Regions from separate parts of the Suipraeoptans intestinalis genome, predicted to be linked through region 1. Evidence: predicted binding sites of a transcription regulator. Region 1 holds the regulator's gene; each other region holds the start of a gene.
The links. Region 1 encodes Rex, which represses fermentation and respiration genes when NADH is low (regulators of the CRP and FNR family bind a similar motif). Its sites were predicted from a motif close to ATTGTTAANTANTTAACAAT; they were not measured.
Positions count from the first base shown of each region.

Region 2: a site for Rex is predicted at 1,131-1,150, ahead of SOW26_RS03815 (proline racemase family protein). Genes of this name have one in related genera too.
Region 3: a site for Rex is predicted at 815-834, ahead of SOW26_RS07390 (phosphoenolpyruvate carboxykinase (ATP)). Genes of this name have one in related genera too.

Region 1 covers NZ_JAXFXH010000019.1:41,386-43,656, forward strand. Annotated here, with positions in the region: gene SOW26_RS06040 (ABC-F family ATP-binding cassette domain-containing protein) at 1-730, opposite strand, end outside; gene SOW26_RS06045 (redox-sensing transcriptional repressor Rex) at 890-1,534, shown strand; gene SOW26_RS06050 (NAD(P)H-hydrate dehydratase) at 1,580-2,271, shown strand, end outside.
Region 2 covers NZ_JAXFXH010000011.1:71,825-74,095, reverse strand. Annotated here, with positions in the region: gene SOW26_RS03815 (proline racemase family protein) at 1-1,011, opposite strand, end outside; tRNA gene SOW26_RS03810 (tRNA-Sec) at 1,315-1,412, shown strand; gene prdC (proline reductase-associated electron transfer protein PrdC) at 1,713-2,271, shown strand, end outside.
Region 3 covers NZ_JAXFXH010000020.1:17,591-19,861, forward strand. Annotated here, with positions in the region: gene thrC (threonine synthase) at 1-260, shown strand, start outside; gene SOW26_RS07385 (hypothetical protein) at 296-631, shown strand; gene SOW26_RS07390 (phosphoenolpyruvate carboxykinase (ATP)) at 901-2,271, shown strand, end outside.

The sequences.
Region 1 (2,271 bases):
CATAGTTGCCGGAATAGACAGAAAGGGAGCCGTGATCCAGATCAATGATCTTAGAGACGGTCCGATTCAGAAAATACCGGTCATGGGAGACGATCAGGACGGCGCCGGGACAGCCGCTCAGGTAGGATTCCAGCCATACCACGGAATCCAGATCCAGATGGTTGGTGGGCTCATCCAGAAGAAGAAGATCCGGTTTGGACAAAAGCAGCTTACCAAGGGCTACGCGGGTCTTCTGCCCACCCGACAGGGAGGCTACCGGTTTTTCAAATTCTTCTTCTGAAAAGCCCAGTCCCTTCAGGACCCCGGTGATCTCGCTTTCACAGGCGTAGCCGTTCTGGCGTTCAAAGGACTCTACCAGACGGTGGTAATGCTCCAGACGATCCTGCAAAGCGCTGCCGGAAAGGTGCTTTAATTCCTGCTCCACCGTCCGGATCGTTTCTTCCAGTTGAAAAATATGAGCTTTGGCCAGGCGCACTTCCTGATAGATGGTAGCCCGGCTTTCCATGGCCTGATGCTGGGACAGATAGCCCAGAGTTTTTCCCTTCGCAAGGATAACGCTTCCGGAATCGGCAGCGATCTCTCCGGTCAGGATTTTTAAAAGAGTAGACTTTCCGGCTCCGTTGGGTCCTACAAGGGCGGCCTTTTCATGGTCTTCTATGTGGAAAGAACCTTCGGAGAGAATACGTTGTTCCCCGAAGGATTTGGTAATCTGATGACATGCCAAAAGCATGGATATCCCTCGTTTCTGCTGTGAGATTTCACGGTAAAACAGCTATTTTATTATAACGGATACCGGAGAAAATACAACCCAAAAAGTTTGACTTTGACAATGGAATTCTATATAATAATGACAAAATGATAGCGACAAAACCTATGGGAGGACAAAATAGTGGAAGAAAGAGAAATTTCACAGGCTGTGATCCGCAGGCTGCCAAGATATTACCGTTATTTGGGAGAACTTTTGGAAAATGGAATGGAAAGGATCTCCTCAAATGACCTGAGCAAGCGCATGAAAGTGACGGCATCCCAGATCCGTCAGGACCTGAACAATTTCGGCGGATTCGGACAGCAGGGATACGGCTACAATGTCAAATATCTTTACACGGAAATCGGAAAGATCCTGGGTCTGGAGCAGGATCATAACATCATCATCATCGGAGCAGGAAATCTGGGACAGGCGCTGGCCAATTACGCCGCTTTTGAGAGCAGAGGGTTTATCCTGAAAGGGATCTTCGATGTAAATCCCAGACTGGAGGGAGTGACGATCCGAGGAGTTCCCATCCGCATGATGGATGAGATCAATTCTTTCGTGAAGAATAACGAGGTGGAGATCGCCGTTTTGACGATTCCAAAAGATAAGGCGCTTGAAGTTGCAGACCGTCTGGTGGAAAACGGAGTCAGGGCGATCTGGAATTTTGCCCACACAGATCTGAATCTTCCGGATCATATCATTGTGGAAAACGTGCATCTGTCAGAAAGTCTGATGCAGTTGTCTTATAATATCAGCAGATACAAGGAAGAACATCGCAAATAACGATACATACAGACGTGTAACAAAAAGAGTGTGGGGAGGACAGTCTTGCTGTTACACGTCCTTTTTTATGAAGGAGGGGAAGAGCCGGTGAGAATGCTGCTGACAAAAGAGCAGATGAAACAGGCGGACGCATACACCATCTCACAAAAAGGGATCCCGGCGGAGACTTTGATGGAGCGGGCGGCCTTTGCTTTTGTGGAGGCGCTGCTGAAAAGAAAGACGGATTTGTCCAAGGTCTGTGTTTTATGCGGAACAGGCAACAATGGAGGAGACGGCCTTGCTATTGCCAGGATCCTGAAGGAGCGGAATGTGGACGTGACGGTGGTGGTCACAGGCGATCAAAAAAAGGGCAGTCCGCTTTTTTTCTGGGAGATGCAGCGCCTGTTGGAGAGGGGATGCCGGATGGAGAAAGAATACCGGGAGGAGGACGGCGATCTGCTGGTGGACGCTATGTTTGGCGTGGGTCTTTCCAGGGAACTGTCGCCCCGGGATCAGGAGCTGATCCGGCGTCTAAACGCCCTGAAAAAAGAAGTCTGGGCGGTGGATGTGCCTTCCGGCGTTTGCGTCTCCACCGGAAAGATCTACGGAGAAGCATTAAAAGCGCAGGTAACCGTCACCTTTCAGGTGGAAAAGCCAGGTCTCTTTCTCTTTCCCGGGAAGCAGTATGCGGGGGAAATCCTCTGCAGGGATATCGGGATCTCTTTGGACGGGGTTCAGGAAAAGGACGCCTGCTTTCT
Region 2 (2,271 bases), on a different contig from region 1:
CAATGGATCCGTAGGATCGATCAGGTAGGTTGCCACACCTGTCAGGTAGCAGGATCCTGTGATCATTGGAACGACAGCGTCAAAGTCGCCAACTTTCGTGGTTTCTTTGATCACGCCCTTGAACAGGCTGCCGATAAAGCTTTCGTAGATGAATTCTTCGCCTACGCCGATCTCGCCCCATTTGTGCAGGGTAGCCAGTTTTGCGCTGGTTCCGGTTCCGCAGGGAGAACGGTCAGCCATGTGCTCACCGAATACAACAACGTTTCTCATGGTTGCCTTGTCCGGATTTGGAGTCGGTCCGTAGAACTCTACCAGGTCTACCGTCGTGATGTCCAGAAGCGGATGCTGTACCGGAATCTCTTTGTTGATGATCTCCATCATCTTCATACCAAGGTCTGTCAGTGCGGGAACGGTCTTGGGATCGATGGAATCGAAGCCGATCTTTGTAGTATCTACCAGTGCAAAGAAGCTTCCGCCGAAAGAAATGGTAAATGGAATCTCTTTTCCGTCTACCACAACGGAGCAGTTCTCTTTATAAACGAAGGAAGGAACGTTTGTCAAAGTAACGCTTTCTACCTTGCCGTCCTTTACTACTGCCTCTGTACGGATGATTCCGGCAGGGGCCTCCAGAACTACCTGGTTCACTCCCTCCTTGCACTCCAGAAGACCTGCTTCCAGGGCAACGGTCACAGCGCCGATGGTGCAGTGTCCGCACATGTTCAGATATCCGCCTGTATCAAGGAACATAACGCCGAAGTCTGCCTCCGGGCTGACCGGCTTGCAAAGGAAAGCGCCGAACATGTCATGGTGTCCTCTTGGCTCAAACATCAGAGCGGTACGTACATGATCGTAGTTTTCTTCCATCCATTTTTTCTTTTCGATCATGGTGTTTCCCTCTGGCTCCGGGAACCCTCCGATCACGACACGACAGAATTCCCCAACGGTGTGAGCGTCCACTACCTGTAATGCAGCTTCAAAACGCTCAAAGTTTACATTTGCTTTCAAGTCCATAATTCTACCTCCTTATAATGTAGGGTTACCTCTCGTTCATAGAAAATATCTATGAATCGTATAAAAACATGGAGAAAGACCGTTATTTTTTCAACCATGTCTTTTTTAAGAAACAAAAAAACGACATAAAATTAACAATCAGAACGCATTCTAGTCAATTGTTCATCTTTCTAATAGCATTATGACCGAAAAGCCAGAAAAAGTCAATGTTTTTTGGGAATATAAAAATATATAAAATTCTGTTAAAATGGTTGAAAAGACCGGGGAAGTGTGATACAGTTGTTGTGCATAAAACCAATGTACGGGGGTAGATGGGTGACTGGTGTGCCTCCTAGTCTTCAAAACTAGTGTAGGGCGTTAGGAGCGTCCTGGGTGGGTTCGATTCCCACATGCCCTCGCCAAAAAATGCCCGAATCACGTTAATTAAATAGCGAAATTGCTACAGAATATTAACGGACAATTATAGATAAAAATTATAAGTGACGCACTCATAGACAGCAACGATTACAGCACGCACGACTTTGAAGGGGACCTGCAGGGAGGACAGCAGGGAGAGTCAGAAGGAAAGTGCTGTATTTGTCACATTTGAAAAAGATAAGTAAACGTACAGAGATGATGCGTTTTTTACTTATGTTTACAGACCGGATCCGTTTCTGCGGGCCGGACTGCAAGACAACTATAAAGAAAAGGAGAGAAAGATCATGGGAAATGTACAGATTTTACTACGTCAGCACGTAGGAGCTCCTTGTGCCCCCATCGTTAAGGCTGGGGACGAGGTGAAAAAGGGAACGTTGATCGCTACCCCTACCGGACTGGGAGCCAACATCTTCTCCAGTGTTTACGGAGTGGTAGAAGAAGTGCTGGAAGATCGGATTGTGATCAAACCGGATGCGGAACAAAAAGATGAGTTTGTTCCCATAGAAGAAGGCAGCAAGCTGGATATGGTAAAGGCGGCGGGCGTCGTTGGAATGGGAGGAGCCGGATTTCCTACAGGAGTGAAGATCGGAACGGACCTGAACGGCGGATATGTACTGGTAAATGCGGCAGAATGTGAGCCGGGACTCCGCCACAATATGGTGCAGCTGGAGGAACAGACAGACATTACCATCCGCGGTTTGAAGTACTGTATGGAAATCTGCAATGCATCAAAGGGAATCATTGCGATCAAGAAGAAAAATGAAAAAGCGGTAGAGATCCTCCGCAAAGCCATTAAGGAAGAAGAGAACCTGACCATCCATCTGCTTCCCGACATCTATCCGA
Region 3 (2,271 bases), on a different contig from region 1:
GACGGTATCGGGAAGAGGAACAAAGCCCCTGCCTGATCGCATCGACTGCCAGCCCGTATAAATTTGTAAAAAGTGTCCTGGCGGCATTGGGAAAAGAGGAGAAGGGGGATGAACTGTCTCTGCTGCACCAGCTGGAGAAGGTTTCAAGGACGGCCATGCCGAAGGCGGTCAAGGAGATTCTGGAGGCAACGGTGCTGCATACGATGGAATGTGACCGGGATGAAATGAAAGAAACGGTAAGAAAGATCCTGGAAGCGTAGGGATCGGCTAAAATGAGAGGATGGAAAGCAGAAAGATGAAAGAATTGTACGGAATATTGGCGGTAGCCTGCAGCGCTTACTGGATGGTCAGCTTTTACAATATGAAATTTAAGGGAAGGATCAGCCACAGTATCCTGCTGCCCAAAGGCACAAATCCTGACAATTGCAGAAACAAAGAGCAGTACATCAAGGAAATGCTGCTGCCCATGGGAGGGATGGGAGTGCTTTTACTGGTGTATGGGGCAGTGGAACTGTTTCACGCATTTACAGGGCAGGGAGGCAGGCTTTTAGGAGTCATGCTGGTCCTTTGCATGGTGGGCCTTGGAGCGTTTACCATCTGCCTGGGAAAAACGAACCGAAAATATTTTTAGACGGATCCGGGGAGATGACGAAGCAAAGAAGTTTTACGGCGGGAAATGACAGGGTCGGACGAGCGTATAGAAAAGAATAAACATAAAAATGCAGGATTGGAATGAAAATCCTGCATTTTTTATGTTTTAGAGGAAAAACGAAACGCAGAAACTGAATAATAGAAGAGAAAAACCTTCAAAAATATTGTTAAATTTTTGATAAATCGTTGACTTTTCCGGAGAAAAGTGGCATAATGAAAAAAATTTTGAACTTTGAAGGAGGAAGGTCTATGGCTACAAAAGCGTATTATCCAATCAGCGAGATCGGTGCGGGGAAGACTGGGTTTTCCAAAACCCGTTCTATCATCGAGGCTGCGTTTTATGGAAACAATGTGGTGAAAGTGGAGACACTGAAGGAGGCATATGAGCTGGCGAAAAATTCGCCGGGTACGATCGTTACGGATATGCCGGTATATAGAGGAGAAGAGTTCGGTCTGGATCGGGACGCCAAGGTATTGTTGTTTAACGACGGCGCTATTACCGGCCGTTATGCTGCGGCAAGAAGGATCGCAGGAGAACCGGGAGTGGACTGCGAGGCGTTGGACAAAGTGGCAATGGATGCGATCTATACCTCCCGCTGGAAGACGATGTACCATGCAACGGTATACGCAGGCCTGGATCCCGAATTTATGGTAAGAGTTCATCTTCTGATCCCGGAGGGAGAAGAAAACATCATGTATTCCTGGATGCTGAACTTCCAGTATATGTCCGATGAGTACGTGAAGATGTACAAAGAATCCAAGCTGATCGGAGATGGAAAAGAGCCGGATATTTATATTTTCTCAGACCCGCAGTGGACGCCGGAGGAGAATCCGGGAGTGAGCTTTGACTGTTTGAGCGACCCCAAGACCCTGTGCTACTTTAACACGGATCAAAACTGTGCATGTATCCTGGGAATGCGTTACTTTGGAGAGCACAAGAAGGGAACCCTTACCATGGTATGGGCCATCGCCAACAGAAACGGATATGCTTCCTGTCACGGCGGACAGAAAGAGTATCTGCTGGCAGACGGATCCAAGTTTGTAGCTTCTGTTTACGGACTGTCCGGATCCGGAAAATCCACTCTGACCCATGCAAAGCACGGTGGAAAATATGAGATCAAGGTGCTGCATGACGATGCATTTATCATCAATACAGATACCTGTGCTTCCATCGCCATTGAGCCGACCTACTTTGACAAAACCTCCGACTATCCTACGGGATGCCCGGATAATCAATACCTTCTGACTGCGCAGAACTGTTCGGCAACGCTGGACGAGGACGGAAAGGTGCAGCTGGTTACAGAAGATATCCGTAACGGAAACGGACGTGCCATCAAGTCCAAGCTGTGGTCTCCGAACCGTGTGGACAAGATCGAAGCTCCGGTCAATGCGATCTTCTGGATCATGAAGGATCCTACGATCCCGCCGGTAGTGAAATTAAAAGGAGCAGCGCTGGCGTCTGTCATGGGAGCAACACTGGCAACCAAGCGTTCTTCCGCAGAGCGTCTGGCGCCGGGAGTAGATCCCAATAAGCTGGTGGTGGTGCCTTATGCGAATCCTTTCCGGACATATCCGCTGGTCAATGACTATGAGAAATTTAAAAAACTGGTAGAGGAAAAG